DNA from 4 places in the Mesorhizobium sp. USDA 4775 genome. Region 3 is predicted to be linked to each of the others. Evidence: riboswitches for the same ligand, from Rfam matches in the RefSeq annotation. Region 3 holds a riboswitch; each other region holds the start of a gene.

Region 1 (7,805 bases), 540 kb from region 3:
GAAGCCGCCAATGGCGCCCTCCTCCACCGTGACCAGAACCTCGTGCGAGCGGGCCAGCCGGCGGATCAAATCCTCGTCGAGCGGCTTGGCGAAGCGGGCATCGGCAACGGTGGTGGAAAGCCCGGCCGCGCCGAGTTCCTCGGCAGCTATCAGGCAATCCTGCAGGCGCGTGCCGAAGGACAACAGCGCCACCTTTGTGCCTTCCCTGACGATGCGGCCCTTGCCGAGTTCGAGAACCGAGCCGCGCTCCGGCATGTCGACGCCGACGCCATTGCCGCGCGGATAGCGGAAGGCGATCGGGCCGTCATCATAGCTTGCGGCGGTGCGCACCATATGGCGCAGTTCCGCCTCGTCAGCCGCCGCCATCACGACAAAGCCCGGCAGGCTTGCCAGGAAGGTGGTGTCGAAGGCGCCGCAATGGGTGGCGCCATCGGCGCCGACGAAGCCGGCGCGGTCGATCGGGAAGCGCACCGGCAGTTTCTGGATCGCGACGTCATGGACGACCTGGTCATAGGCGCGTTGCAGAAAGGTCGAATAGATCGCCGCGAACGGCTTGTAGCCTTCGGTCGCGAGACCGGCAGCAAAGGTCACAGCATGCTGTTCGGCAATGCCGACATCGAAGGTCCGTGACGGGAACACTTCGCCGAACAGATCAAGCCCTGTGCCGCTCGGCATGGCGGCAGTGACAGCGACGATGCGGTCGTCCTCGTGGGCTTCCTGGATCAGGCTCTCGGCGAACACCTTGGTGTAGGCCGGTGCGTTGGCCGGCGCCTTGGCCTGCGCACCGGTGATGACGTCGAACTTGTTGACGCCGTGATACTTGTCCGCGGCGGCTTCCGCCGGCGCATAGCCCTTGCCCTTCTGGGTGACGACATGGATCAGCACCGGGCCTTCGCCATTGTCGCGGACATTCTTCAGCACAGGGATCAGATGCTCGAGATTGTGACCGTCGATCGGGCCGATGTGGTAGAAGCCGAGCTCCTCGAACAGCGTGCCGCCGGTGACGTAGCCGCGCGCATGCTCAACCGCCCTTGTGATCGCACGATCGGCGCGCTTACCGAGATAGGATGTCAGCTTCTTGCCGAAGTCGCGCAGGCCGGCATAAGCCTTGCCCGAGGCGAGCCGCGCCAGATAGGCGCTCATCGCGCCGGTCGGCGGCGCGATCGACATGTCATTGTCGTTGAGGATGACGATGAGTCGGGCATCGAGCGCGCCGGCATTGTTCATCGCCTCATAGGCCATGCCGGCCGACATGGCGCCGTCGCCGATGACGGCGATGACGTTGTTGCGGCCGCCGGAGAGGTCGCGGGCGGCGGCCATGCCGAGGCCGGCAGAGATCGATGTCGAGGAGTGGGCGGCGCCGAAGGGATCGTATTCGCTTTCGGCGCGGCGGGTGAAGCCGGACAGGCCGCCCTCCTGGCGCAATGTGCGGATGCGGTCGCGGCGGCCGGTCAGGATCTTGTGCGGATAGGCCTGGTGGCCGACATCCCAGATCAGCCGATCGTCCGGCGTGTTGAAGACGTAATGCAGCGCCACCGTCAGTTCGACCACGCCGAGGCCGGCGCCGAGATGGCCGCCGGTGCGCGACACCGCGTCGACCAGTTCGAGGCGAAGCTCGGACGCCAGTTGCGGCAATTCGCTCTCGTCAAGCGCGCGCAGATCCGCCGGAATGCGGACCTTGTCGAGAAGCGGCGTATGCGGCGTTGCGTTCACGGGTGCTCAGGCTTTCTGTTCAACGGCGGGATAAGCCGCCGGCCGGCGAAAGTAAATGCGTGTCGGTGACGCGGATCAATCAGATCCCCTCGCCGATTTCCTCAGCTTTCCGGCAGCGGGATGAACTCTTTCTCATCTCCAGGAACGATATCGAAGCGTCCCGTCTTCCATTCCTGCTTGGCCTGTTCGATGCGCTCCTTCGACGAGGAGACGAAATTCCACCAGATGTAGCGCTGCGAGCCAAGCGAGGCTCCGCCGAAAAGCATGAAATGCGCACCGCGGTTTGCGACGATATGATGATCTCGTCAGCGGGCCGGAACACCAGCAACCGCTCTGCCGGAAAGACGTCGCCCGAAATCGCGACCTCGCCTTCCAGCGTGTAGATGGCGCGCTCTTCCGCGTCGGCGGGAATCTTTATACTGGCGCCCGGCGCCAGCCTAAGGTCGGCGTAAAGTGTCTCGGAATCGGCTCTCACGGGGGAGCGCAACCCTTGAAAATCGCCGATGACGATGCGGCCGCGCACGCCTTCGGCATCGATCTCGGGCAGCCGCAAGGCGGCGGTGTTCTCGAAGACCGGGGCCACTTCCTCCTTGCCATCGGGCAAGGCGAGCCATGTTTGCAGGCCAGAGATCGACATCGGCGCTCCACGCAATTCCTCCGGCGTGCGCTCGGAGTGGACGATGCCGCGGCCGGCGGTCATCAAATTCACGTCGCCCGGCTGGATCACCATTTCGGTGCCCAGGGAATCGCGATGACGGATCTTGCCGTCGAACAGATAAGTCACCGTCGACAGGCCGATATGTGGGTGCGGACGGACATCGAGAGCCTGGCCTGCCCGCAGGATCGCCGGACCCATGCGATCGAAGAAGATGAATGGCCCGACCAGCCGCCGCCTGGCGGTCGGCAGAGCGCGGCGCACCTCGAAGCCGCCAATGTCCTTGGCATTCGGGATGACCATCAGTTCGATCTGGTCGCTGGCAAAGGCGTCGCCGGCTTCAGGGTCTTTTCCGGGAAAGAAGCTCATGGGCTCTCCTTGTCAGCGGTCGAGGACCGCTCTGGCCGCATCAGGCAAAGCGGATCGCCGCTTTTGCCCGCAGTTTGGCCGCCACCTCTTCGCGGTTGCGCGGGTGCTGATTGGTTTCGAGCGAATCGAGAAGTTCGCGCGCCGATGCCGCAATGGCTTCGACGGCGTGATCGAACGCATGCTGGTTCTGTTTCGAGGGCCGTGTCGTTCCGCTCAGCTTGCGAACGAACTGAAGGGCCGCGTCGCGCACTTCGTCATTGGTTGCCGGCGGGTCAAAATTGAACAGGGTCTTGATGTTTCTGCACATCGCTTCCGTATCTCCTCTTGTCCTGGAGCCGTTTCAATCGGGACGAGCTTAATCCTCAACCTTGATCGTGTCCAAAAACCGGTAAGGCTACTCCGCGCCTCAATCCGCGTCGAGCGGCTCGGTTCCGACCGGCTTGCCGTCGCGCGACAGCCTGATCTTCTCGACCTTGTCTTCGGCGGCCTTCAGCAGCCGGTCGCAATGCGCCTTCAGCGCCTCGCCGCGCTCGTAGATCTTGATCGACTGGTCGAGCGGCACGTCGCCACGCTCCAGATCATCGACGATCTTCTCCAACGCGTCGAGTGCCTGTTCGAAGCTCATCGCCTTGACGTCTTCGTTGGTTTCACCAGCCATCATTCATCCTTTCATCAGTCGCCCGACATGGGCGGCGACCGAAAATGCCAGTCCCTGCAGATCGTAGCCGCCCTCGAGCAGGCTGACGAGCCGGTTGCCGCTGTGGCGCGCGGCGCGCTGCATCAACTGGCCGGTCGCCCAGTCGAAATCGTCCTCGGTCAGATTGATCTCGGCCAGCGGATCGCGGTGATGCGCGTCGAAACCGGCCGAAATGATGATCAGATCGGGCGCGAAATTGTCGAGCGACGGCAGCACCCGCGACAGGAAGGCATCGCGAAACACCTCACTGCCGGTCTGCGGCGCCAAGGGTGCATTGACGATGTTGCCGGCGCCGGTCTCGGTCTTCGCGCCAGTGCCGGGATAAAGCGGCATCTGGTGCGTCGAGCAATAGAGAACCGAGGGATCGTCCCAGAAAATATCCTGCGTGCCGTTGCCGTGATGGACATCCCAGTCGACGACGGCGACACGCTCGGCGCCATGCTTCTTCTGCGCATAGCGCGCCGCAATCGCCGCCGTGTTGAAGAAGCAGAAGCCCATTGCGGTGGTCTTTTCGGCATGGTGGCCGGGCGGCCTTGCGGCGACGAAGACATTGTCGGCGCGGCCTGCAAAGACGTCGTCAACAGCGGCGTTGGCCGCGCCGATCGCGGCGATCACCGCCTGCCAGCTCTTCGGGCTGGCGGTGGTGTCGGCATCGATGCGGGCAATACCCTCTTCGGGAATGGCGGCACGCACACGGGCGACGAAATCGGCGGGATGGGCGTAGAGGATGGTGGCCTCGTCGCCCTCCGGCGCTTTGACACGATCGAGCGCGGCAAAAGCCTCGTCGTCGAGCACGCGCTCGATGGCGCGCAGGCGGTCCGGCCGCTCGGGGTGACCGGGCGGTGTGATGTGTTCGAGGAAGATCGGATGCGTGTAGAGACGGGTTGTCATGCTCCCTATCTAGTGCCCCGGCGCCGCGATGGCCATGCATTGCAGCTTGATGGCTGGGGAAAATCGCGCCTGCGTCCATTGGCGTCGCTGCGGGGATTGGCGCGGCCGAGCCTTCGGCGTAAGGTCGCCGCTACTGCCTGGTGCCCGTCGCAAGCGGGAGAATCGGGAACACGGTTGAATTCCGTGGCGTGCCCAACGCTGTGAGGGGGACCGCGCCGGTAAATGCCACTGTCGATGACGGGAAGGCACCGGACGCGGGTTGATCCCAAGCCAGAAGACCGGCCTGGCAGGCATCGTCATCCGCATGGTCAGGCGGACGGCATCGGAGCGACGTGCGTCCGCTTGGATGCACAAAGTGCGCTCTGACGGTGTGGAGCTATTGCAATCGCAAGGGGACGAGCGATGCCGGAACACATGACCGCTGCTATGGGTGATGGATTTGACCAGATGGCGCGCGACGCGGTTTACCGCGCCATGTTCACGCGGCGCGACGTGCGCAGCCATTTTCTGCCCACCGGGCTCGACGACGCGGTGCTGGCGCGGCTTCTGCTTGCCGCCCACCATGCACCGTCGGTCGGCTTCATGCAGCCGTGGAATTTCATCGTCATCCGCGACGCCGCGCGACGGGCTGATGTGCGCGACCTGTTCCTGGCCGCGCGCGAGCAGGAATTGCCTGAAATCGAAGTGGAAAGACAGGCGCTCTACCGCAAGCTCAAGCTTGAAGGCATCTGCGAAAGCGCCCTCAACATCTGCATCACCTGCGACCGCGAGCGCTCAAAAAACTCGCCGCTGGGACGTTGGCACAATCCGGAGATGGATCTCTACAGCACGGTCTGCGCGGTGCAGAATTTCTGGCTGGCCGCGCGTGCCGAAGGCGTCGGCGTCGGCTGGGTCAGCATCATCGAGCCGCAAGCGTTGAAGAGCCTGCTGTCCATTCCCGAGCACGTGACGCCGATCGCATATCTCTGCGTCGGCCGGGTTTCCGAGTTCGCATCCAAACCGGACCTGGAAACGCATGGCTGGGGCCGGCGGCTGCCGCTGCCCGATCTGATCATGAGCGAGACTTTTTGCGGGCAAGGAGAGACGCCACTCAAGTCAGCGGTGGCGCACCTCAACACGGTTGCTGCTGCGCAGGCGAATCCCGCCGATCAGTGCGTCGCGCCGGCCGTGCCCCAGCGCGAGCCGCCAAAGGAGGCCAGCGCCTTGTCCTTCAACTCTCGGAACTTCGACGACGCCTCGGCCAGCCGGGCATCCCAGGCCGGATCAGGCACCTGGCCGGCGATGGTCTTGAAATAGACCTGCATCAGGCAGGCGATGGCGAAGGGCTCGATGAAGGCCGCCTTGAAGGCCCAGGCAAAGACGATGGCGAGCACGAAAGCCCAGCCGGCGAGTTGCCCTGGCATGAGGAAAAGAATGGCGGCGGCCGGGGCCAGCATCAGCAGGAAGATGACGAAGGAGACACCCCACATGATGACCGCCAGCCAGACGGCGTTCTTGATCATGGTCTTGCCGTTCTGGGCGTAGAGCACCACGCCTTGCCGAGCGGTTTCGAACGGTGAGGACGAATTGATGCGGATGTTGTAGCCGAGGATGATCTCGTCGACATAGGTGAGTGACAGGCGGATCACCGTGTTGATGAAGGAGACCAGGCCGCTCAGCCCCGGAATGGGCAGGAAGGCGGCGATGCCGCCGAGCAGGCCGGTGATGGCGCGGATGGCGCCCTTGACCAGCTGGTCGACGACGAAAAGGATGTTGGCCTCGGCGAAGCGCTCGGTCACGACCTGCCTGGCATAGGCGATCTGGTTCTGGCCGTCGGGAACATCCCGGCCATCAATCAGATGGACCATCACGGCGATATGGCCGGCCTTGACGACATAGAGGATGTATTCGCGGATCCAATAGACGGCGATCGAAACCACGCCGAAGCCGACCACCCCGCCCCACAGGGCAAAGGACATCGGCCCGTCAGGATCGGTGGAGATATGGCCGACGCCATAGCCGACGGAAGCGCCGGTGCCGGTCGCCATGATGTAGGCCAGCGTGATGCCGAAATAGACGATCATGCGGAAGACAATGAAAGGCCAGGTCCGCACCATGATGGACACCGACATGCCGATATCGAAATCCCACATGCCCGAATCTCCCCTCAGAGATGGCTGGAAAGGATGCGCTCACCCCGAGGATTGTCAATCATGAGCGGTGGACAGCGGTGCGCCCAACGAGGATTTAGTTCTGTTGCGAACCCGGTTTTCTGAGCAGTCCCTCGAGCAGTTGCTTGAACGCCGCAACCACTATCTTCGACGTCGCTTCGGGGTCGTTAGAATTGGCGATCCGCTGCGCCGCCTGGCCGCTCGCCCCGTTGATCAGCCGTGCGGCGGTCTCGGGGTCGACGCCCGGGACGACCACCCCCTCCCCTTGCAGCGCGGTCAGATGATCGGTCATTGAGCCGACGCAGGCATTGGCATTCGACCATTGCGCCGGATCGCCCAAGACGGCCGGACCGTCGCGGAACATGATGCGCTGGATTTCCGGCTCCAGCGCCATTTCGATATAGGTCGTGCATTCGTCGACGAAATGCTGCCAGCGGGTCGGCGCTCTCGACGCCACCTCATTCACCCGGGCCGCCATCTCGCCGTCGATTTCGGCGATAACCGCCTCCAGCAGTCCCTTCTTGTCGCCGAAATGGTGATAGAGGGCGCCGCGCGTCAGCCCGGCCGATGCCGTGAAATCATCCATCGACGCCTCGGCATATCCGATCGTGCCAAAGGCCTGGCGGGCCGCGGCAATCAGCTTGGCGCGCGTTTCGGCGATCATTTCCTTGCGGGGTCTGTGCATTTCCGTCTGGCCCTATTCACATACGTTCCGTATGCCAATTGACATACGTCGCGTATGCTCTATCTAATCCTCATACGCTTCGTATGTAATTGTCGAACCGCCCTTTGTCGAGGAACCCCATGCAAAACCCCTATTCAGAAATCTTCCGCGCCCCTGGAGCGAGGGGCTTTGCGGCCGCCGGCTTCATGGCGCGCCTGCCGATCGCCATGGCGCCGATCGGCATCGTGGCAATGCTGTCGCAGACGCGTGGCGAATACTGGTTGGCGGGTGCCGTCTCGGCGACATTCGCTCTGGCCAACGCATTCCTGGCGCCGCAAATATCAAGACTGGTCGATCGCCTTGGCCAGACGCGGATCGTCGTGCCCACGACAATCATCTCCGTGCTCGCCTTCATCACTCTCATTGCGGCCGCCAATCAGGACTGGCCGGTTTGGACGCTGTTCGTGTCGGCGCTGCTGGCGGCGGCCATGCCCAGTATGCCTGCCATGGTGCGCGCGCGCTGGACGGAGCTTTTCCGGGGCCGGCCCGAGATGAACACCGCTTTCGCCTTCGAATCGGCGGCGGATGAACTGGTCTACATCGCCGGCGCATCGCTGTCGGTCGGCCTCAGCGCCGCCCTGTTTCCGGAAGCGGGCATGCTGGCGA
Region 2 (7,805 bases), 2.0 Mb from region 3:
GTCGGGCGCTGCTGATCGCGGTCATCATCGGGCTGCTGGTGGTGCCGCTGCAGATGTCGCTGATCCCGCTGCTCAAGCTCTATAACGGCGTCGGTACTTTCTTCGGCGTGCCGTCGAAGACCTATCTCGGCATATGGCTGGCGCATACCGGCTTCGGCCTGCCTTTCGCCATCTACCTGCTGAGGAGCTATATCGCCGGCCTGCCGCGCGAGATCATGGAATCGGCCCGCATCGACGGCGCCAGCGATTTCGAGATCTTCGTCAAGATCGTGCTGCCGCTGTCCTTCCCGGTGCTGGCCTCCTTCGCCATCTTCCAATTCCTGTGGGTATGGAACGATCTCCTGGTGGCGATGGTTTTCCTTGGTACGGCACCCGACCAGATCGTGTTGACGGCCAAGCTCAACGCGCTGCTCGGCTCTCGCGGCGGCAACTGGGAGATTCTGACGACATCGGCCTTCATCACCATCATCGTGCCGCTGATCGTCTTCTTCTCGCTGCAGCGCTATTTCGTCCGCGGGCTGCTCGCCGGCTCGGTGAAAGGAGGCTGAAACCATGCAATCCGCTTTGAAAGCCAGTTCGAACCCTGACCTCGCCGTCGATCGCGACTGGTGGCGAGGCGCGGTGATCTACCAGATCTATCCGCGCAGCTACCAGGATTCGAACGGCGACGGCATCGGCGACCTCAAGGGCATCATCGGACGGCTGCCCTACATCGCCGCGCTCGGCGCGGACGCCATCTGGATCTCGCCCTTCTTCAAATCGCCGATGAAGGATTTCGGCTACGACGTCTCGGACTATTGCGACGTCGACCCGATGTTCGGCACGCTGGCCGATTTCGACGCACTGACGGCGGAGGCGCACCGGCTGGGTCTCAAGGTGATGATCGACGAAGTGCTGTCGCACACGGCCGACATCCATCCCTGGTTCAAGGAAAGCCGGTCGAGCCGCACCAATCCCAAGGCCGACTGGTATGTCTGGGCGGACGCCAGGCCAGACGGCACGCCGCCCAACAACTGGCTGTCGATCTTCGGCGGGTCGGCCTGGCAGTGGGACACCAGCCGCCAGCAATATTACCTGCACAATTTCCTGGCCGAGCAGCCCGACCTCAACTTCCACAACCGCGAAGTCCAGGATGCGCTGCTCGACGTCACCCGCTTCTGGCTGGAACGCGGCGTCGACGGCTTCCGCCTCGACACGATCAATTTCTACTTCCACAGCCAGGGCCTGGAAAACAATCCGCCGCTGCCGCCGGAAGAACGCAACGACCAGACCGCGCCGGCGGTCAATCCCTACAATTACCAGGACCATCTCTACGACAAGAGCCGTCCGGAAAACCTCGGCTTCCTGGAACGCTTCCGCGCCCTGCTCGACGAATATCCGGCGACGGCGGCCGTCGGCGAGGTCGGCGATTCGCAGCGTGGGCTGGAAGTCGTGGCCGCCTATACGGCCGGCGGCAAGCGCGTGCACATGTGCTATTCCTTCGACTTCCTGGCGCCGGAAAAGATCAGCGCCGCCAAGGTGCGTTCGGTGCTGGAGGCTTTCGGCAAGGTCGCCAGCGACGGCTGGTCGTGCTGGGCGTTTTCCAACCATGACGTGATGCGCCCGGCCTCGCGCTGGGCCGCCGGCGAAGCCGACCCTGTCGCCTATCTCAAGGTCATCTCGGCCTTGCTGATGTCGCTGCGCGGCTCGGTCTGCATCTACCAGGGTGAAGAACTCGGGCTGGGCGAGGCCGAACTGCGCTTCGAGGATCTGCAGGACCCCTATGGCATCCGCTTCTGGCCGGAATTCAAGGGCCGCGACGGCTGCCGCACGCCCATGGTGTGGGATGGCGGCGCCAAGAATGGCGGCTTCTCCCTGGCCAAGCCCTGGCTGCCGGTGCCGGCCAAGCATCTGGCGCAGGCGGTCAATGTCCAGCAAGGCGACCAAGCTTCGCTGCTCGAGCACTACCGGCGCTTCCTGACCTTCCGCCGCGCCCATCCGGCGCTGGCCAAGGGCGACATCACCTTCATCGAAAGCGAGGGCGACACCGTCGCCTTCACGCGCCGCGCCGGCAATGAGCAGGTTGTCTGCGTCTTTAACCTCGGCGCCAAGCCGGCCAAGGTTGACCTTGGCGGCCGATCCCTGCAACCTTTGCCGGGACACGGGTTTTCCGGGCAGGCGAGCCCCGGTTCGGTCGAGCTTGGCGGCTACGCCGCCTGGTTCGGGCGCATAGACTGAAATCTTTGAGGAAATCACTGGGAGGACACCAATGGCCGATGTCAATCTGAGACAAGTGAAGAAGTCCTACGGCAATCTCAACATTCTCCACGGCATCGACCTCGATATCAAATCGGGCGAGTTCATCGTCTTCGTCGGTCCATCGGGCTGCGGCAAGTCGACCTTGCTGCGCTCGATCGCCGGGCTCGAGGAAATCACGTCGGGCGAACTCAAGATCGATGGCGACGTGGTCAACGACGTGCCGCCGTCCAAGCGCGGCATCGCCATGGTGTTCCAGTCCTACGCGCTCTATCCGCATATGACGGTCTACGACAACATGGCGTTCTCGATGAAGATCGGCAAGGAGAACAAGGCCGAGATCGACCGCCGCGTGCGGCAGGCGGCGGAAATCCTGCAATTGACCAAATATCTCGACCGGCTGCCCAAGGCGATGTCGGGCGGCCAGCGCCAGCGTGTCGCCATCGGCCGCGCCATCGTGCGCAATCCGAAAGTGTTCCTGTTCGACGAGCCGCTGTCGAACCTTGACGCGGCGCTACGCGTAGCCACGCGCATCGAGATCGCCAAGCTCAAGGAATCGATGCCCAACACGACGATGATCTATGTCACCCACGACCAGGTCGAGGCGATGACGCTGGCCGACCGCATCGTGGTGCTGAAGGACGGCCATGTCGAACAGGTCGGCACGCCGATGGACCTTTACAAGAAACCCGGCAATCTGTTCGTCGCCCAGTTCATCGGCTCGCCGGCCATGAACATCCTGCCGGCAACCATCGACAAGACCGGCAACCCGACCGTCGTCAACCATGTCGGCGGCCGCAAGGCGACGGTGCCGATCACGACGCCGGCCTCGGCAAAGGGCGCGGCGGTCAGTTTCGGCGTGCGGCCGGAAGACCTGATGATTGCCAGCGGCGCGGACTATCTGTTCGAGGGAACGGTCGACTATGTCGAGCAGCTCGGCGAGGTCCAGCTGGTCTATGTCGATATCGGCCGCGCCGACCTGCCCCTGGTGACCAAGCTGCCCGGCAATGTCGAGGTCAAGCGCGGTTCGACATTGCGGCTGAGCGCCGGTGCCGAGGACCTGCATATCTTCGATGCGGACGGACATTCCTTCGCGCTGCAAAAGCCGGAAGCAAAAGCGGCTTGAGGCCGCCGGTCCTGCTGGGTCAAGGCAACAAAAAAGAGCGGCGGGCCAGGCCCGCCGCTCTTTTTTTGGAGATCAGCTTCGGCTGTTAACGGCCGAAGAGGTTCCGGTCGCTGCCCTGAGGAGCGGACTTCTGCACGTCGCCCGACGAATTGAGCAGCTTGTAGACGGGCGAGCCGCTCTCGCGGATCGAAGCCGTACGCGAGTTGTCGACCGAAGTTGCGGCGGGCTGGTTGGCGCCATTGGAGCCATAGTTGTCGCTGCCCGCGAAAGCGCTGCCGGAGATGGCCAGAACGGCGGCGGCAGCAAGGATGAGCTTGTTCATGTTAGTCTCCTGAATTTCTGGATTTCACGGGAATGGCCGGCATCGCCGCCATTTCCGTGAACCGGCATTACTTGCCGAAGAGGTTGCGGTCAGCGCCCTGCTGAGCAGGCACCTGGGTGGCCGGAGCCGACTTGTCGACCGAAGCCGTGTAGGAATGGTCGACCGCAGCGGCCGGCTGGTTGGCACCGTTGGAACCGTAGTTATCGCTGCCAGCGAAGGCACTGCCGGAAATGGCCAGGACGGCGGCGGCAGCAAGGATGAACTTGTTCATGTTAGTCTCCTGAGTTTCTCAAGATCGGCCAGAGCGGCGGGCGAAAAGCCCGCCATTAGCCGGGACCCGTTGTTAGTTATTGCCGAAGAGGTTGTGATCTGCGCCCTGGGCAGGCGTCTGAGCAGCCGGTTCCGACTTCTTGGTCGAAGCGGTGTACGAGCTGTCGACAGTCGTGGCTGCGGCGGCATTCGAACCGTAGTGGTCGCTACCAGCGAAGGCGCTGCCGGAAATGGCCAGAAGGGCGGCGGCAGTGAGAACAGTCTTTTTCATTTTTAGTACTCCAGTATTTTTTTCCGTCCGTCTAGCGGCGTGTCTTGGGATTGAAATCGCGTCGTTCGGACAGCCCCGATGTGGGAAAGCCAGATCGCCGTTTCCAATCACGAAGTTGTTCCGTGTGGACCAAGAATCCACCACTTGAAATTGTGCCAGAGGTTTCCTCGCCATAAATTTTTCTTCTTAATATCAATCACTTAATAAAAGCCAGCCGCAAGATCACAGACTGTATCGGAGGTCCAGTGTTCACACCGTCCTGCACGCACCGTCAACAGAAACGAACCGTTCGGTTCGATTTTAGAATCCGCTAATAGTCACTTTTCGAAACCGTTAACCTTTTTTGCCCCTGTTCCGGGTCGATTTTGACAGCCAGTACAGCTAACGGCGAAGACGATTTTCGTGACCGCTGTCCGCGCCCAGATCGTTGCGCATGCGTGTCGCGCCGCATGGATGCGATGTCGCTTTCATGCCGATGTCGCAAACGCCGTCGTGATTAGATCATGTCATCTCAGGTGCCGCTTCGTGACGACGGGGCGGAGAATTGGGAAGCCGGTCAAAATCCGGCGCTGCCCCCGCAACGGTGATGGAGTTCAAGTCGCAACGGGAGACCACTGGGCGAAAGCCTGGGAAGGTGTCGCGACCGTCCGCAAGGACACTCCAGAGCCCGGAAACCAGCCCGAGATTTTTGAACTCGACTGATCGCGGTGGGCGGTCAAGAGGCGGATGGCGCGCGCCCGGCTTTCGCCGGCCTGCGTCTCATCCTTCCTCAATCACCACCAGTTCAGTCCTTTAAGTATGAGGACAGGGCATGGATGCGCGCAACGATATGCTGAGGCTCTTGAACAGCCGCAGAGAGGGCTTCTCGCTCGAGCAGCCCTTCTATACCGATCCCAATTTCTTCAAGCTCGACATGGAGCTGATCTGGTATCGCGACTGGCTGTTCGTCGGCCATGATTGCGAACTGCCCAAGCCCGGCAGCTTCATCACCGTGCAGATCGGCGACTATCCGGTCGTGCTGGTGCGCGATCAGCAGGGCAAGATCAACGCTTTCCACAATTCCTGCCGCCACCGCGGTAGCCGGGTCTGCAACACCGACAAGGGCATGGCCGCCAAGCTGGTCTGCCCTTATCACCAATGGACCTATGAGCTGGACGGAAGGCTGCTGTTTGCCCGCCAGATGGCCGACGGTTTCGACAAGAGCCAGTTCGGCCTGAAGCCGGTCGCCTGCGAAAGCGTGGCCGGCTATATCTTCATCTGCCTGGCCAAGGAACCCGCCGACTTCTCGCCGATGCGGGCGATGATCGAACCCTATCTCAAGCCGCACCGGCTCAGCGAAGCCAAGATCGCCTTCGAGAGCACGATCGTCGAGAAGGGCAACTGGAAGCTCGTCTGGGAAAACAACCGCGAGTGCTACCACTGCGCCGGCAATCACCCGGAGCTGTGCAAAACCTTCCCGGAAGCCCCGACGGTGACCGGCGTGCAAGGCGCCGACAGCGATCCGGAGATGCTGGCACACTGGGCCAAATGCGAAGCGGCCGGCCTGCCGAGCAAGTTCCGCATCGATCCGGCTGGGCAATACCGCGCCACCCGCGCGCCGCTGCTGCGCGATGCGGTCAGCTACACGATGACCGGCAAGCGGGCGGTGAAGAAGAACCTGTCCGACAGCGTCTCCGCCGACCGCATCGGTTCCTTGCTGCTCTATCACTATCCGACGACGTGGAACCACATTCTGGGCGACCACGCCGTCACCTTCCGCGTGCTGCCGATCAGCGCCACGGAAACCGCGGTGACGACCAAATGGCTGGTTCACAAGGATGCGGTCGAGGGTGTCGACTACGATCTTGCCGAACTCACCCATGTCTGGACCGAGACCAACGACCAGGATCGCCGCATCGTCGAGGAAAACGCCTTCGGCATCCAGTCGCCGGCCTATGAACCCGGCCCCTATTCGGAGCTGCATGAGGGCGGCGTGATCCAGTTTGTCGACTGGTACGCCCGCTTCATCGGTCCGCGCCTTGCCGACGATGGCCGGCCGGCCCTGCGCAGTGTCGCCTGAGGGGTTTGGGGATGAACGCGATGACGGATCTTGGCCTCTATCGCCATCTCGACCAGATGGCGCCCTGGAACGACAGGCTGCAGGTGCTGGAAGTGATCGGCGTCAGCGACGAGGCGCCTGACGTCAAGACCTTCACCTTCCGCTCCGACAACCAGACCTGGTTCCGCTACAAGCCGGGCCAGTTCGTGACGCTGGAACTGCCGACGCCGGACGGACCGCTGATGCGCACCTATACGCTGTCGTCGTCGCCGTCGCGGCCGTTCTCGATCGCGGTGACGGTGAAGGCGCAGGCCGGCAGCATCGGCACACGCTGGATGTTCGATCACCTGGTGCCCGGTTCGCACGTCAAGGCCTATGGGCCGAGCGGCGATTTTTCGCTGCACAGCCATCCGGCGGCCAAATATCTGTTCATCTCGGCCGGCTCCGGCGTGACGCCGATGATGTCGATGCTGCGCTGGCTGAACGATTGCGCGCCATGGACCGATGTCGGCTTCGTCAACTGCGCGCGTCGCCCGGAAGAGATCATCTTCCGCAAGGAGCTCGAACTGCTCGGCGGCCATATGCCGGGCCTGTCGCTCGGCTTCATGATCGAGGAGCGGTCGAGCCGCGAGGGCTGGTACGGCCATATGGGCCGCATCGACGCGATCCGGCTGCCGCTGCTGGCGCCCGATTTCCGCGAACGCGAGATCTTCTGCTGCGGTCCGGATCCTTTCATGCGCGCCGTGCGCGGCATGCTTGAAGCCGCCGGCTTCGACATGACGAAATACCACCAGGAGAGCTTTGCCGCCCCCGCGGTGGAGGAAGTCCCGGCGCCGTTCGCGTCGCCCGGGGAAGACGGCATCGCCGTTCCCGTAGAGGCCACACCGATCCGCTTCGCGCTTTCGGATGTCGATGCCGAGTGCGTCGCCGGCCAGACCGTGCTGCAGACGGCGCGCTCCTCGGGCGTGCGGATCCCAGCGGCCTGCGAATTCGGCCTGTGCGGAACCTGCAAGGTGAAGAAAGTCTCCGGCGCCGTCGAGATGAGCCACAATGGCGGCATCCTCGATCACGAGATCGATGACGGCTTCATCCTCGCCTGCTGCTCGAAGCCGCTTTCGGCTCTCGAAATCGAGGCGTGACAGCGTCGGCCGGCCCCGGCACCGCAGCCTTGCCAGGCAGTTGCGGCTGTTGTTTCCAGGACCCTTGCGGCCTTGATAGGGACGTGCCTCGGGAGCGGCTTATAAGGCGTTCTCGTGCGGCTTCGTTACCCGCCGCAGCGTCAGATTGATCCTGCCGCCGTTCTTGAGCAGCGCCGAGGTCGAGGGATAGATGCGGTCGACGCCGTGGAAGGCGAGACGGCCCTCGCCGCCAAGCACGACGACGTCGCCGCTCTTCAGCCTGAACGATTTGGTGGCGCCGTCGCGCGTCGTCTGGCCGACCCGGAACAGGCAATCGTCGCCCAGCGAGACGGAGACGACTGGCGCCGAGAAATCGGCCTCGTCGCGGTCCTGGTGCAGGCCCATCTTCGCGTCGGCCGTGTAGA
Region 3 (7,805 bases):
TCTATGCCATCACCGGTTTTGCTTCGGCTCTGGCCGGCATCGTGCACGCCGGCCAGTTCAATTTCGGCAGCGCCAATGACGGCATGGGCTACGAACTGACAGCCATCGCCGCCGTGGTCATCGGCGGCACAAGCCTGTTTGGCGGCGCCGGCTCGATGGTCGGCACCGTGGCCGGCACCATCATGCTGGGCGCGCTCGCCAACATCCTGCAGCTCAACAACATCACGCCGGCAATGCAGTTACTCGCGACCGCCGCGATCATCGTGCTGGCGGCAGTGCTTCAATCCCTCGTTCGCCGCCGCGAGGGTTTGGGTCGTTAGGAGGAAGGCGGCAACAAAGTCGAAGTCAACCAAGGTCTGGCCCCCGGCCCGACGAGGAGGAGAGTGAGTATGAAGACCACAAGACAAGGAACGAGGCGCACGCTTCACGCCGTGCTTCTGGCAGGCGCGGGCCTGTGCATTGCGGGATCCGCCCAGGCTGCAGACCCGATGGTCAAGGCCTGCGCCAAGGACGGCCAGTTCATCATCGGCTTTTCGCAGGCCAACAATGCCGAGCCCTATCGTCAGCACGTCAATGACGAGCTGACCGCGGCGGCCAAGACCGTGCCGGGCTTCACGCTGCAGATCGCCGACGGCGCCGGCAACGTCAACACGCAGACCTCGCAGGTCGACAATTTCATCACCCAGAAGGTCGATCTGCTGCTGATCTCGCCCTTCGAGGCGGCACCGCTGACGCCGGCGGTGAAACGCGCCATGGATGCCGGCATCCCGGTCATCGAGCTCGACCGCAAGACGGTCGGCGATCCCGGCAAGGACTACACCGCCTTCATCGGCGGCGACAATTACAAGATCGCGCTCGAGGCCGGCAAATACACCGCCAAGACCTTGCTGCCGGATGGCGGCGAGGCGGCGGTGCTGGAAGGCTTGCCGAGCTCGACGCCGGCGGTTGAGCGGCTGAACGGCTTCAAGGACGGCGTCAAGGAGAATGCCAAGATCCAGGTCGTCGCCGAGCAGGCCGCCGACTGGGTGCCGGACAAAGCCCAGACCGCCTTTGCCGCCATGCTGCAGGCGCATCCCGACATCAAGGTGCTCTATGCCTCCAACGACATGATGGCGGCCGGCGCGCTGCTTGCCGCCAAGGGAGCTGGCAAGGACGTCAAGATCATCGGCACCGACGGCCTGCCCGGACCGGCCGGCGGCATCGAGGCCGTCGCAAAAGGCGACTGGGCGGCGACCTTCACCTATCCGACGGGCGCCAAGGAAGCGATCGAGATGTCGAAGAAGATCCTGCTCGACTGCGCGACTTCGGTGGAACCAACGGTGACGGTGGAAACGACCGCGATCACGGCGGAGAACGCCAAGCAACTGATGGGGAAGTGAGGGCCGGAGAGCCCGGCACTGAACTTGATGCGCAAGGCCCCGGAAGGGGCCTTGTTCGTTTTGGGGGGGCCTGCCGAAGAATGGCAACTTCATGGCGCACTTCGGTCATTCGCGCGGCTATAGATTTCTACGCCACGCGTGGTTGAGCTGGCCTGGGTTTGACCACGGTGGCGAGTATGATGCCGGCGACAATGAAGGCCGCACCGACCAGATCGTAATCGTGCAATTCCTCGCCGAGCAGCAGATAGGCAAGCATGGCGACGAACACCGTCTGCAGGTAGAGCAGCATGCTCGCCCGACTCGCGCCGAGTGTTTCCACGCTCTTGTTGTAGAGATAGTACATCAAGGCGCCGCCGGGTCCTGCCAGATAGGCGAGCGCGAGAATGCTGTGGACGTCCATGGCGGAGCGTGCGTCGTTGAACAATTCCCACAAATGGAAAGGCAACGCGACCAGCGCACCGGCGCCGAGCAGCAGCACGACCATCGGCAGGAGTTCGATGCCGAATTTGGCACGGCGCAAAAGCACGGTGTAGAGGCCCCAGCAGAACGCGCTGCCGACGATCCACAACTCGCCGGCGTTGAACTCGAGTTGCAGCAGCGCCGTCAGGTTCCCGTGGGCAACGATGAAAATCATTCCGGCGAGCGCAACCAGCGCGCCAAGCGACTTCCACAGTCCGAGCGGTTCGCCAAGCACGAAACGCGCGAGCACCATCGTCATGACAGGCGAAAGCGCCATGATGATGCCGGCCGTGGTGGCGTTGGTGTCGTTGAGGCCATGGTAGATCATACCCTGGCATAGGGTGAGGCCGATCGCCCCCACGGCGACGACCTCCAAGGCGCGAGTTCGCAAAAGCCCAATCATGGCGTCGTGATGACGGTGCACAATCGGCAGTAGGATGGCGCAGGCAAGCGTCAGCCGCCAAAAGCAGAGCCCCAGGGCGGCATTTCAGGCGCCACCCATTTGGCCGCGATATAGACACCAGCCGAAAGCAGCCAGCACAGGATGGCGGCCGGATAGCCGGTCAAGGAGGATATGGGCCCGACCGCGGGTTGCGCGGCTTGATGCGCTATCGGCATTGCCTGCATGTCATGTCCTCCCCTTCGATGACGTCTGCCGACGGGGTAACATAGCCTGCGTCGTTGGGTCGTGCATCCGTTTTGAAGGGTGAGGTCGCGTACGCTTTTACTTTGGTATCGGGAGGTCGCGTGTCAGCTTTTCGCGTTGCATAGCCTGGCAGTGGCGGTTGGCAGTCGACCCAAATGTGACATTTAGTTCTGGTCGCGCTCCTGCCAGGATTTGGCATCCCGCCCCAACCGCTTACCTTGCGTTCAACTCCGCCATATAAGCATTCGAAATCCCGGGGGCGCCGCGAATGCTAGACAACTACAACCTCGACCGCTTCGGCGTGATCCACCAGATCGACGCCACGCCGATCACATACGACAAGCAATACATTTCCTATTACGAGGATCTGAGCGACCGGACCATCAAGCTCGGCTATCAGCGGCTTGGCTGGGTGCTGGGGATCACCGGTGAGATACCGCGGTCCGTGTTGGAGATTGGCTATGGCACCGGCACCTTCATTGAGGCCGCCAAGATTACCGGGGTTGCCGACTGTGCCGGCTGCGACATCACCAAATTTCCGCTGCCCGAGGGCGTCCGCTTTGTCGATTGGGACGAGGCGCTCGCCGGCTCGTGGGATCTCGTCGCCATGTTCGACGTGCTCGAGCACATTCCGGATCTGGGTTTCCTCGCCCGCCTTCAGACCCGCCACCTGGCCATCGCCGTCCCTTACTGCCGCTGGCGTGAACTCGGCGCCGATGGCGATGCATGGTTCCGGACGTGGCGCATGCGTCTGCCCAACGAGCACCTGCACCATTTCGACCGTGACTCGCTGGTGGCGCTTCTCGCGCACTACGGCTTCGAATGCGTGACGCTGAATTGCTTTGAAGACGGGATCAGACTGCGGCCAGGCGAAGCGGGTCCAAATATTCTGTCAGGCTTTTTTAGAAAGCTGTAGCGCCGGTTTCCCTCGGCGACCGCGGCCAGGTGTCATGCCTCCTGCCTGGTGACCGCTCGCGGCTGAAAACCGAGGTACCGCCGAAGATTTATTGCGCGAGGACAGGGGTTCACATCGTCGAGAAATATCGCTTCAACGTAATGTTATTACATATTCTACGAAGCGCAGCGACATCGCAAAAAACCCATTGCGATGCGATCGATGGAAATCTACGGTGGGTGCGTGATGGTCCCCGCGCCGAAAGGCAAGGGGTGAAAAGGGAACACGGTGAGACCCGCAGAGGTCGAGACCGTGGCTGCCCCCGCAACTGTAAGCGGTGAGCAAGATCCGACGTGCCACTGGCCGGCAAGGCTGGGAAGGCAGGATTGCGCTGAGACCCGCGAGCCAGGAGACCTGCCATCACCGAGTTGACCGGACGGGGTGTGCCGGGAGGAGACGTGGACGTCGGTCTTGTCGTCCGGCTCGCCAGCATCCTTCCGTCGCTAGTTTTGGAAAGTGACGGAAAGTTGGACGGCGCCATCGATCATCGCATCATCGTGTGCACGCTTTGCCGTGACATCCCGACCGGCATCAGGTCGGGCGAAAGCCTGTGTGCCGATCTGCGCTCCCGGCTCGCGGCCTGCCAGGAACCCACTGTGGCGCATGGCTTCACGATCGAAGGCGTCGAATGCATGGCGGGCTGTGCGCGGCCGCTGACCGTGGCCTTCCAGGCGCCAGGCAAGGCTTCCTATCTCTTCGGCTCCATCGACGCCGAGGCCGACGCCGGCGATCTCGTGCGATTTGCCAGGCTTTACGCCTCGCTCGCCGACGGCTGGTGCAATTCCGGACAGCGTCCGCCGCGGCTGGCGGGCAAGACGCTGGCTCGTATTCCCGGACCGGCCAAGTTTGAGGGCAACAGCCGATGACAACGCCGCTTCTCGAAGCCCGCGAACTCTGCGCGACGGCGAATGGCCGCGACCTGGTCCACGCCGTCAGCCTGTCGGTGGCCACAGGCGATCGCCTTGCCATCATCGGCCCCAATGGCGCCGGCAAGACCACGCTGCTGCGCATGCTGTCGGGCATGCTCAGGCCAAGTTCCGGCGAGGTGAAGTTTGGCGGGCGCCGTCTGGACCGTATCTCGACCGCCGAGCGGGCTCTGCATATCGCCGTCGTTGGCCAGACCGACCAGCCGGACCCGCGGCTGGCGGTGATCGACTATGTCGAGCTCGGCCGCGTCCCGCATGCCGGCCTGAGACGCAGGAGCGAGGAGCGCGACATCGTCGTCGACGCGTTGCGCCGGACCGGCCTGTTGCCGCTGCTTGGCCGCAGCATCGGCTCGCTGTCGGGCGGCGAACGCCAGCGCGCCCAGCTGGCGCGCGCCATCGCGCAGCAACCGAAGGTGCTGTTCCTCGACGAGCCGACCAACCATCTCGATCCGCGCGCCCGTGGCGAATTGCTCGAACTCGTTGCTGGCTTCGGCATGACAGTGATCGCGGTGCTGCACGATCTGACTTTGGTGGCGCCCTTCGCCACCAGGGTCGCGGTGATGAACGAAGCGCGGCTGCATGCGCTGGCCGCGCCGCGCGAGGCGCTGACCCAAAAGCTGATCCGCGAGATTTTCGGCGTCGACGTGTTTCGCCTGCGCCATCCGACCGAAGACCGCGAACTGACGGTCTTCGATGTTCCAAACCGCGCCGCGCCGCCATCCTGATCGAACCCATCCCTCATCCGACATTGTTCAACCAAGGAGCAAAATCCGTGAAACGTCTCATGCTGTCGCTCGTCTTCTCGCTGCTGGCTTCGTCAGCCTTCGCCTTCCCGGTCACCGTCGACAGCTGCGGCAAGCCGCTGACCTTCGACGCGCCGCCCAAACGCGCCGTCATCCATGATCTCAACATGGCCGAGATGGCCTTCGCGCTGAAGCTGCAGCCGTCGATCGTCGGCCTGACCGGCATCACCGGATGGTACAAGGTCGGCCCCGAATTCAAGGCCGAGCAGGGTTCTATTCCCGAACTGGCGCCCAAATACCCGACGCTGGAAAACCTTGTCGCCGTCGAGCCCGATTTCTTCTTCGCCGGCTGGTACTATGGCATGAAGCCGGGCGGCGACGTGACGCCAGACACGCTCGCCCCGCACGGCATCAAGACGCTGGTGCTGACCGAAAGCTGCGTCCATCTCGACAAGAACCGTCCGGCTGCCTCGATGGATCTGCTCTATGGCGATGTCGAAAAGCTGGGCAAGATCTTCGGCAAGGAGACCGAAGCCAAAAAACTTGTTGCCGGCTGGAAGGCGCAGCTCGCTGATATCACTGCCAAGGTCGGCGGCGCAAAGGGGACGCGGGTGTTCCTTTATGATTCAGGTGAGGACAAGCCGTTCACCGCCGGAAAATTCGCCATTCCGAGCGCCATGATCACGGCGGCGGGCGGCGACAACATCATGGCCGACATGGACACCAGCTGGGGCAACACGGATTGGGAAACCGTGGCGTCGCGCAATCCGCAATTCCTCATCCTGCTCGATTACCAGGATGGCGGCGGCTACAAGAAACTGCTCGACTTCCTCAAGGCGCACCCGGCGATGAAGGAGACGGACGCGGTCAAGAACGAGCGCTTCGTGGCGCTCCGCTATGCCGAACTGACGCCCGGCCCGGCAAACATCGAGGCGATCGGCAAGATCGCCAAGGCGATGCATCCGGAAGCGTTCTGATGCTTCTTGCCCCTGGGCATAAATCCGGTGCGCTTTCAGGGCACAAGGCGTTCGCGCTGGCGACAGTGGCGGGCACGGTAGCGGTCGTCGCCCTCGTGCTGCTGTCGATCGCCTATGGTTCGACACTGATCCCGCTGACCGACGTCATCGCCTCGCTTGGCCATGCCGTCGGATTGAACGAGCACCAGGTGTCGGGCCCGGTCGGCAAGATCGTCTTCGATCTCAGGCTGCCGCGCACGATCCTGGCGGTCTGTGTCGGCGGCGGCCTCGGCATAACAGGCGCCTTGCTGCAGACGGTGACCCGCAACGATCTTGCAGATCCCTTCCTGTTCGGCCTGTCGTCGGGGGCGGCGGCCGGTGCTGTTTCCGTCATCACCGTCTTTGGTGACAGTTTTGGCATCTGGACCTTGCCGGTCGCGGCCTTCACCGGCGGCATACTGGCCGCCTGCATCGTCCTGCTGCTGGTCGCGCGGGTGCGGGGGCAGGGGCCGGAACGGCTGATCCTCGCCGGCCTTGCCGTCTCCTTCCTGTTCACCGCCTTGACCAACTATCTGGTCTTTGCCGGCGACCAGCGCGCCGCCCATTCGGTGCTGTTCTGGACGATGGGTGGGCTCGGGCTGGCGCGCTGGGACAATGTCTGGCTGGGCGCATTGGGCGCCGGCACGATCGCGGCCTACGGGCTCTGGAACCATCGCAGGCTGGACGCCTTCCTGGCGGGTGAAAGTGCCGCCGAAAGCCTTGGCGTGCCGGTGGCGCGGATGCGCAGGACGACGTTTCTCGTCGCCGCCTTTTCGACGGCAATTCTTGTCTCGGTCGCCGGCGTCATCGGCTTTGTCGGGCTTATGATCCCGCATTTGTCGCGGCCGCTGGCCGGTCCCTTGCATCTGCGGCTGATCGCCAGCTGTGCGCTGTTCGGGGCGGTGCTGTTGCTGGCAAGCGATCTTCTGGCGCGAACCCTGCTGCCGCCGCAGGAACTGCCGATCGGCATCATCACCAGTTCGCTCGGCGCCTTCTTCGTCGTCACGCTGGTCGTGCGAAACCGGCTCTGACGGCTCAGAGCTTGCCGTCTCAGACTGTCCAGAAGTAGCGCACGATGTGAAAGAAGATCGGGGCAGCGAAGACCAGGCTGTCGGTACGGTCCATCATGCCGCCATGGCCTTCGATGAGATGGCCCCAATCCTTGACACCCTGGTCGCGCTTGATGGCCGAGGCGACCAGCCCACCCAGAAACCCCATCGAACAGACGACGAAGGCGACACACGCCGCCTGCAGGGGCGTGAATGGCGTCACGAACGACAGCAGAGCGCCGAGCAGGCTCGCCGATACCACTCCGCCGATCAGGCCCTCCCAGGTTTTCGACGGCGATACGGTCGGCGAAAACCGGTGTTTTCCGAACAGCTTGCCGAAGATGTATTGCAGCACGTCGCTGCCTTGCACGACTATGATCAGGAAGGCGATCAGCAGCAAATTGCGGCCTTCGAAGCCCGGCACGTCGAGCGTCAGCAGTGCTGGAACATGGCTGACGCAATAGACGGAGATCATCACCGCCCATTGCTGCGCGGCGATCCGCTCGAGAAAGCGTTCGGTGTCTCCATGCAACGCGGTGATGGCTGGCATCAGCAGGAAGCAGTAGACCGGAATGAAGATGACGAACAGCCCGTACCAGGCGGTCCAGACCAGCCAGTACTGAAACGGGATGATGATGCCGAACATGCCGAGC
Region 4 (7,805 bases), 1.4 Mb from region 3:
ACCACCGAGGCGCCCTTGCCCGCATCGTAGAGATCGATGATTTCGGCCAGGCGTTCCGGCGTCAGATCCTCGAACGTATCCTTGAAGATCATCACCATCGGCGCGTTGACACAGGCGCCGAGGCACTCGACTTCTTCCCACGACAAGGTGCCCTTGTCGTTGGTGTGGAACTGGTCGTGATGGATTTTCGAGCGGCAGACATCCATCAGCGCTTCCGAGCCGCGCAGCATGCAGGGCGTGGTGCCGCAGACCTGGATGTGCGCGCGGGTGCCGACCGGATTGAGCTGGTACTGCGTGTAGAAGGTCGCGACCTCGAGCCCGCGAATCCTGGGCATGCCGAGCATGTCCGAAATCGTCTCGATCGCCGCCTTGGTGACCCAACCTTCCTGTTCTTGCGCCAGCATCAGCAGCGGAATGATCGCCGACTGCTCGCGGCCCTTCGGGTACTTCTTGATCCATTGCTTCGCCGCTGCCGCGTTCGCCCGGTTGAAGGCGAAGGATGCTGGCTGGACGCTGGCTTCTGCGAGACGGCGGACTGACATTTAGCGATCGACCTCACCAAACACGATGTCGAGGGAGCCAAGAACGGCGGTGACGTCGGCCAGCATGTGGCCGCGACACAGGAAATCCATGGCTTGCAGATGCGCGAAACCGGGCGCGCGCAGCTTGCAGCGATACGGCTTGTTGGTGCCGTCGGAGACGAGATAGACGCCGAATTCGCCCTTCGGCGCCTCGACGGCCGCATAGACCTCGCCGGCCGGCACGCGATAGCCCTCGGTGTAGAGCTTGAAGTGGTGGATCAGCGCTTCCATCGAACGCTTCATCGCCGCGCGCTTGGGCGGCACGACCTTGCCGTCGAGGTTCGACACCGGGCCGGTGCTTTCCTTGCCGAGCAGAAGATCGACGCACTGGCGCATGATCCTGGCCGACTGGCGCATTTCTTCCATGCGCACGAGGTAACGGTCGTAGCAGTCGCCGTTCTTGCCGATCGGAATGTCGAAATCCATTTCCGAATAGCATTCATAGGGCTGCGACTTGCGCAGGTCCCAGGCCGCGCCCGAACCGCGCACCATGACGCCGGAAAAGCCCCAGGCCCAGGCATCGGCCAGCGAAACGATGCCGATATCGACATTGCGCTGCTTGAAGATGCGGTTGCCGGTCAGCAGCTTGTCGAGATCATCGATCGACTTCAGGAACGGGTCGATCCACTTGCCGATGTCCTCGACCAGCTGGCGCGGCAGGTCCTGATGGACGCCGCCGGGCCGGAAATAGGCGGCATGCATGCGCGAGCCGGAGGCGCGCTCATAAAACACCATCAGCTTTTCGCGCTCGACGAAACCCCACAGCGGCGGCGTCAGCGCGCCGACGTCCATCGCCTGCGTCGTCACATTGAGGATGTGCGACATGATGCGGCCGATCTCGCAATAGAGCACGCGGATCAGCTGGCCGCGCCTCGGCACTTCGATGCCGAGCAGGCGCTCGGCGGCCAGTGCGAAGGCATGTTCCTGATTCATCGGCGCGCAATAGTCGAGCCGGTCGAGATAAGGCACAGCCTGCAGATAGGTTTTTGCCTCGATCAGCTTTTCGGTGCCGCGATGCAGCAGCCCGATATGCGGATCGACGCGATCGACGACTTCGCCGTCGAGCTCAAGCACGAGGCGCAAAACGCCGTGCGCCGCAGGATGTTGCGGGCCGAAATTGATGTTGAAATTGCGGACGGAGGTCTCAGCCATTCTGGCGCCTCAATTCGTCTTGGCTTTTTCGTCCCCGGGCAGCACGTAGTCGGTGCCTTCCCAAGGGGAAAGAAAATCAAAATTGCGGAATTCCTGCTTGAGCTCGACCGGCTCGTAGATGACGCGCTTGGCTTCGTCGTCGTAGCGCACTTCGACGAAGCCTGTCAGCGGGAAATCCTTGCGCAGCGGATGGCCTTCGAAACCGTAGTCGGTCAGCAGGCGGCGCAGGTCGGGATGGCCCGAGAACAGCACGCCATAGAGATCGTAGGTCTCGCGCTCGAACCAGTCGGCGCCGGGGAAAACCCCGGTGATCGACGGCACCATCGTCTCCTCGTCGGCCTGCACCTTGACGCGAATGCGCACATTCTGTTTCGGCGACAGCAGGTGATAGACGACGTCGAAGCGCTTGGCCCGCGACGGATAGTCGGCGCCGCAGACATCGATGATCGAGATGAACTGGCAGCGCGCATCGTCGCGCAGGAAAGTCACGACTTCGATGAGGTCGCGCGGCTCGACATGAATGGTGAGCTCGCCATAGGCAATGTCAGCGCCATTGACGCGACCGATCAGCCTTTCGCCGAGATAGGTCGACAGTTCGCTAAGGGATGCGGCCATGGATTTACCGTTCGATCGTGCCGGTGCGGCGGATTTTCTTCTGCAGGAGAAGAATGCCGTAGAGCAAAGCTTCGGCGCTCGGCGGGCAGCCGGGCACATAGATGTCGACCGGCACGACGCGGTCGCAGCCGCGTACCACCGAATAGGAATAGTGGTAGTAGCCGCCGCCATTGGCGCAGGAGCCCATCGAGATGACGTAGCGCGGCTCCGGCATCTGGTCGTAGACCTTGCGCAGCGCCGGCGCCATCTTGTTGGTCAGCGTGCCGGCGACGATCATGATGTCGGACTGGCGCGGTGACGCACGCGGCGCGACGCCGAAGCGCTCCGAGTCGTAGCGCGGCATCGAGGTGTGGATCATCTCGACGGCGCAGCATGCCAGACCGAAGGTCATGAACATCAGCGAGCCCGAGCGCGCCCAGGTGATCAGCGCCTCGGTCGAGGTGACCAGAAAACCCTTGTCGGCAAGCTCATTGTTGATTTCGAGGAAGAAGGGATCGTCCTCCCCCACCGGCCGGCCGGTGTTGGGATCGATGATGCCCTTCGGCTTCGGCGCGACGAGGGTGCCTGAACTGTCGTTCAATCCCATTCCAGCGCTCCTTTTTTCCATTCATAGGCAAAGCCGATGGTCAGCACTGCCAAAAACACCATCATCGACCAGAAACCCAGCATGCCGATCTTCGAGAAGGACACCGCCCAGGGAAAAAGGAAGGCCACTTCCAGGTCGAAGATGATGAACAGGATCGACACCAGGTAGAAGCGGATGTCGAATTTCATGCGGGCATCGTCGAACGAGTTGAAACCGCACTCGTAGGCGGAAAGCTTTTCGGGATCGGGATTGCGGTAGGCCACAAGGAACGGTGCGGCCAGCAGCGCCAGGCCGACGACCAGCGCCACGCCGATGAACAGGACGATGGGCAGGTACGAACTGAGAAGTGCGTTCATGCAGCGGCTTTCCGTTGGCGCCAATCCACTTTGATTACAGCACCGGACCTTAATGCGGAAGCGTGACAGATTAACCGCTGAACCGTTTTAAGGGGCCTATGCTGCAACGCGGCGAGGGTTAGCGCAGCACTTCCAGCGAAGCAAGTCAAACCTTGTTCAAAACGCCGACCTGGACGGCATATCCGGAGAAACTGGTCCGATCCGCTCCTGTTTGATTTCCTTCGTTTTTTACTCCACTTTTCTCTCCTGACAGGGTTGCCGCTAAAACCCTGCTAGCATGGGCTGGAATCACCCGTCAGACCCACAGCAGAAGCGCCCAGAGTGATACCTGCATGAAGGAAAAAATCTCGCTTGCCATAGCCCGGCGCATCGCGCTCGCCGCACAGGGGTTTCTCGATCCCCGCCCAAATGGCACACCCGACCGCCGCCACTTCGCCCGCGTGCTCTCCCGCACCGGCCTGCTGCAGATCGATTCCGTCAGCGCGGTGGTGCGCGCGCATTATATGCCGCTTTATTCCCGCCTTGGCCCCTATCCCTTGACCTTGCTCGACAATGCCGCCGTGACGCGCAAGCGCACCGTCTTCGAATACTGGGCGCATGAGGCTTCCTTCCTGCCGGTCGAGACTTACCCGCTGATGCGCTGGCGCATGCAGCGCGCCGAGCAGGGCGACGAGATGTATCTGGGCCTGGCCAAATGGGGCCGCGAGCACGCCGCCTATATAGAAGAGATCTACCGCGAGGTCGCCGCGCGCGGCCCGATCGCCGCTTCGGCGCTGGAAGGTCAGAAAGGTTCGGGCGGCTGGTGGGGCTGGAGCCATGCCAAGCATGCCTTCGAATGGCTGTTCTGGGCCGGGCGCATCACCACGGCGCACCGCCGCGGCTTCGAGCGCTACTATGATTTGCCCGAGCGCGTGCTGCCGCAGGCGATCCTCGACCTGCCCGTGCCGCCAGCCGAGGACGCGCACCGCGAATTGCTGCGCATTTCCGCCCGCGCCCATGGCGTGGCGACATCAGGCGACCTGCGCGACTACTTTCGGCTATCGCCGGCCGACATGAAAGGCCGGCTGGAGGAACTGGTCGAGCTGGGCGAATTGCTGCCGGTGCGTGTCGAGGGCTGGGACAAGCCGGCCTACCTTCATAAGGACGCCCGCCTGCCCCGGAAAATCGAGGCCCGCGCACTGTTGGCGCCGTTCGACCCGGTCGTCTTCGAGCGCTCGCGCTCGGAGCGGCTGTTCGATTTCCACTACCGCATCGAGATCTACACGCCGGCTGAGAAGCGCCAATACGGCTATTACGTCCTGCCCTTCCTGCTCGGCGACCGGATCGTCGCCCGCGTCGACCTCAAGGCTGACCGGCCGGCCAGCGTCCTGCGCACCCACGCCGCCTACGCCGAACCCGGCGCGCCACCTGAAACCGCCGCGCAACTCTTCGAGGAACTGCAGCAGATGCAGGGCTGGCTTGGCCTTCAACGCATCGAAGTGACACCCGCCGGCGATCTGGGTCCGGCGCTCGCCGACATCGCCATGTCGTAGCCGCGCGTTGACACCGCTGCCTGCAAAAGCCTAAATCCGCTCCAGACGGTCCCTTGCCCGCAACGGCAGGGGCTAAGAGGGAATGCGGTGCGGGATTTCGATCTCAAATCCGCGGCTGTCCCCGCAACTGTAAGCGAAGAGCCAAGGCCGAAAGCCACTGGGACGTTCCCGGGAAGGCGGCACCCAAGGCGATGACCCGCGAGCCAGGAGACCTGCCGTCTGCGACAAAAGAATCCGATCGCCCGGCGGGTTTCCGGGCAAGGAGCCCGGTTTTTGGACCAGAACAGCAGTTTTTCGGCTGGCACAGCGGACAATTCGTCCGCCGACGGCGATGCCTTGGCCGGCGTCACCGTCATCGTCTGCGCCTCCTGCCGCGACGAGACCGGCTCCGACGCCCATCCCCGCGCCGGCGAACTGCTAGCCGAAGACACGCGCCAAGCCGCTGCAGGCGATGACATCCGCATCCGCACGGTCGAGTGCCTCGGCAATTGCAAGCGCCGGCTGAGCGCCGCGATCCTGCGCGACGGCTGCTGGAGCTATGTCTTCGGCGACCTGACCGCGACCAGCGGCGCCGACCTCGTCACCGGCGCCAAAATCTTCGCCGCCTCGACCGACGGCCTCATTCCATGGCGCGGTCGGCCCGATTCCCTCAAGCGCGGCCTCGTTGCCCGCATTCCTCCCCTCAACCTGCTGAAGGATTGATCATGAGCGCTTCCGTCACCCGCGTCCCCTGCACCGTCGTCACCGGCTTCCTTGGTGCCGGCAAGACGACGCTGGTCCGCCATCTCCTGGAAAACGCCAGCGGCAAGCGCATTGCCATCATCGTCAACGAGTTCGGCGACATCGGCATCGACGGCGAGATTCTGAAGGGCTGCGGCATCGACACCTGCCCGGAGGAAAACATCGTCGAACTGGCCAATGGCTGCATCTGCTGCACCGTGGCCGACGATTTCGTGCCGGCGCTCGACCAGATCCTGTCGCTCAACCCCAAGGTCGATCACATCCTGATCGAGACCTCGGGCCTGGCCCTGCCCAAGCCGCTGGTCCAGGCATTCCAGTGGCCGACGGTGAAGAGCCGCGTCACCGTCGATGGCGTCATCGCCGTGGTCGACGGTCCCGCACTGGCCGAAGGCCGGGTCGCCAACGACATGGACGCCTTGCAGGCGCAGCGCGCGCAAGATGATAGCCTCGACCATGACGACCCGGTCGAGGAACTGTTCGAGGACCAGATCGCCTGCGCCGACCTGATCATCCTGTCGAAAAGCGATCTTATGGACGCCGCCGGTTCGGCCCGCGCCAACGCCATCATCGGCGAACACTCCGCCCGTGCCGTGAAGATCGTGCCGACCTCGCATGGCAAGGTCGATCCCTCCGTGCTGCTCGGGCTCGGTCTCGCCGTCGAGGACGACATCGAGAACCGCAAATCCCATCATGACGGCGCCTTCGACCACGAGCATGACGACTTCGACACCTTCATCGTCGACATTCCCTCGATCGCCAATCCGGATGAGCTGGCACAACGCGTCGCCGCCGCCGCCGAACAGGAAAACGTGCTGCGCGTGAAAGGCTTCGTCGAGGTCGGCGGCAAGCCGATGCGGCTCTTGCTGCAGGCCGTCGGCCCGCGCGTCAATCATTACTATGACCGCGCCTGGACCGCCGAGGACGACCGCCGTTCGCGCCTGGTCGTCATCGGCCTCAAGGGGCTGAACCGCCCGGCAATCGAGCGTATACTCGCCGGCTGATTTCAGACACGGGCCGCGATGCATATCCTCACCACGACCTCCGCCTCGCTCGACGATCTCGCCGAGCCGGTCGATCTGCGGCAGACGCCGGCGGATATCGTGGGCCTGTCCTTCACCGACAGCGACCTCGCCGGACTGGCGGCCGCCTGGAAGGCGGATGCCGGCCGTTTGCCCTCGATGCGGCTGGCGGCGCTTCGCGACCTGCGCCACCCTATGTCCGTCGACCTCTGGGTCGACAGCGTCGCCCGCCACGCCAAGATCATCCTGGTACGCATCCTCGGCGGCTACGACTGGTGGCGCTACGGCTGCGACCAGCTGGCCTCGACCGCTCGGGAACGCGGCATAAAACTGGCGCTGCTGCCCGGTGAAAGCCATGACGAGGATATCAGGCTGATCGAAGCCTCGACGCTGCCGCGCTGGGAATTGGACGCCCTGCTCGGCTATTTCCGCGAGGGCGGCCCGGCCAATATGGGCGCGCTGGTGCAGCGGCTGGCCAGGCTGGCTGGGCAGGACGCGGCCGTTGTTGAGCCGGTGGCGGTGCCGAAGGCCGGCTACTACGAGCCAGGCCGCGGCGTCGTCCCCCTCGCCCTTGAGGGAGAGGGAAAGGTCGTGCCCATTCTCTTCTACCGCTCGATGCTGCTGGCCGCCGACGTCGCACCCATCGACGCCCTTTTCGACGCGCTGCGGCAGCGCGGCATGACGCCTGTCCCCATCTTCGTCTCCGGCCTCAAAGACCCGACATCCCTGGCCTTCGCGGAAACCGCCATCGCCAAGCTCAGACCCGTTGCCATCATCGCCGCGACCGCCTTCGCTTCCGGCGCCGAACCCGGCGTTGAAACCCTGTTCGACCGCGCCGGCGTGCCCGTTTTCCAGGTCATCGTCGCCACCACCCGCCGCGACATCTGGGAGAATAACCAGCGTGGCCTGGCGCCCGCCGACCTCGCCATGCATGTCGTGCTGCCAGAACTGGACGGCCGCATCCTCGCCGGCGCGATTTCCTTCAAGGGTGAAAGCGATGTCGATCCCGCGCTTGGCCACCGCGCCTTCGCCAACCGGTCGGAACCGGATCGCGTCGCGCAGGTCGCTGACCGCGTGGCAGCCTTCATTCGCCTGCAGGAGACGCCCCGCGCGACGCGCAAGCTCGCCATCCTGATCCCGGGACTATCCCAGCGCGCCTGGCCGTACCGGCTATGCCGTCGGCCTCGACGTGCCGTCGAGCGTGCTGGCGATGCTGCATGACC

What was found. Region 3 has a riboswitch for cobalamin ahead of ACVILI_RS16090 (DUF1636 family protein). Riboswitches for the same ligand answer to the same signal wherever they lie in the genome.
Region 1: another riboswitch for cobalamin. It lies ahead of bluB (5,6-dimethylbenzimidazole synthase); the one in region 3 lies ahead of ACVILI_RS16090 (DUF1636 family protein).
Region 2: another riboswitch for cobalamin. It lies ahead of ACVILI_RS06650 (aromatic ring-hydroxylating oxygenase subunit alpha); the one in region 3 lies ahead of ACVILI_RS16090 (DUF1636 family protein).
Region 4: another riboswitch for cobalamin. It lies ahead of ACVILI_RS22915 (DUF1636 family protein); the one in region 3 lies ahead of ACVILI_RS16090 (DUF1636 family protein).

The regions. Positions count from the first base shown of each region.
Region 1 is NZ_JBSSFM010000001.1:2,774,062-2,781,866, reverse strand. It holds gene dxs (1-deoxy-D-xylulose-5-phosphate synthase) at 1-1,713, opposite strand, end outside; partial or broken gene ACVILI_RS13295 (pirin family protein) at 1,815-2,737, opposite strand; gene ACVILI_RS13290 (DUF2277 domain-containing protein) at 2,778-3,044, opposite strand; gene ACVILI_RS13285 (exodeoxyribonuclease VII small subunit) at 3,144-3,395, opposite strand; gene ACVILI_RS13280 (histone deacetylase family protein) at 3,399-4,325, opposite strand; cobalamin riboswitch at 4,447-4,626, shown strand; partial or broken gene bluB (5,6-dimethylbenzimidazole synthase) at 4,728-5,306, shown strand; gene ACVILI_RS13270 (hypothetical protein) at 5,474-6,457, opposite strand; gene ACVILI_RS13265 (TetR/AcrR family transcriptional regulator) at 6,552-7,160, opposite strand; gene ACVILI_RS13260 (MFS transporter) at 7,280-7,805, shown strand, end outside.
Region 2 is NZ_JBSSFM010000001.1:1,314,031-1,321,835, reverse strand. It holds gene ACVILI_RS06680 (carbohydrate ABC transporter permease) at 1-548, shown strand, start outside; gene bglA (beta-galactosidase BglA) at 553-2,217, shown strand; gene ACVILI_RS06670 (ABC transporter ATP-binding protein) at 2,249-3,361, shown strand; gene ACVILI_RS06665 (DUF680 domain-containing protein) at 3,447-3,683, opposite strand; gene ACVILI_RS06660 (DUF680 domain-containing protein) at 3,751-3,954, opposite strand; gene ACVILI_RS06655 (DUF680 domain-containing protein) at 4,027-4,224, opposite strand; cobalamin riboswitch at 4,721-4,921, shown strand; gene ACVILI_RS06650 (aromatic ring-hydroxylating oxygenase subunit alpha) at 5,036-6,283, shown strand; gene ACVILI_RS06645 (hybrid-cluster NAD(P)-dependent oxidoreductase) at 6,304-7,401, shown strand; gene ACVILI_RS06640 (alpha-ketoglutarate-dependent dioxygenase AlkB family protein) at 7,501-7,805, opposite strand, start outside.
Region 3 is NZ_JBSSFM010000001.1:3,312,431-3,320,235, forward strand. It holds gene ACVILI_RS16070 (ABC transporter permease) at 1-320, shown strand, start outside; gene ACVILI_RS16075 (substrate-binding domain-containing protein) at 390-1,379, shown strand; partial or broken gene ACVILI_RS16080 (DMT family transporter) at 1,507-2,465, opposite strand; gene ACVILI_RS16085 (class I SAM-dependent methyltransferase) at 2,786-3,400, shown strand; cobalamin riboswitch at 3,610-3,815, shown strand; gene ACVILI_RS16090 (DUF1636 family protein) at 3,838-4,305, shown strand; gene ACVILI_RS16095 (ABC transporter ATP-binding protein) at 4,302-5,090, shown strand; gene ACVILI_RS16100 (ABC transporter substrate-binding protein) at 5,138-6,085, shown strand; gene ACVILI_RS16105 (FecCD family ABC transporter permease) at 6,085-7,134, shown strand; gene ACVILI_RS16110 (phosphatidate cytidylyltransferase) at 7,154-7,805, opposite strand, start outside.
Region 4 is NZ_JBSSFM010000001.1:4,678,544-4,686,348, forward strand. It holds gene ACVILI_RS22885 (NADH-quinone oxidoreductase subunit E) at 1-542, opposite strand, end outside; gene ACVILI_RS22890 (NADH-quinone oxidoreductase subunit D) at 543-1,733, opposite strand; gene ACVILI_RS22895 (NADH-quinone oxidoreductase subunit C) at 1,743-2,348, opposite strand; gene ACVILI_RS22900 (NuoB/complex I 20 kDa subunit family protein) at 2,353-2,934, opposite strand; gene ACVILI_RS22905 (NADH-quinone oxidoreductase subunit A) at 2,925-3,290, opposite strand; gene ACVILI_RS22910 (winged helix-turn-helix domain-containing protein) at 3,623-4,822, shown strand; cobalamin riboswitch at 4,852-5,056, shown strand; gene ACVILI_RS22915 (DUF1636 family protein) at 5,096-5,524, shown strand; gene cobW (cobalamin biosynthesis protein CobW) at 5,527-6,564, shown strand; partial or broken gene cobN (cobaltochelatase subunit CobN) at 6,583-7,805, shown strand, end outside.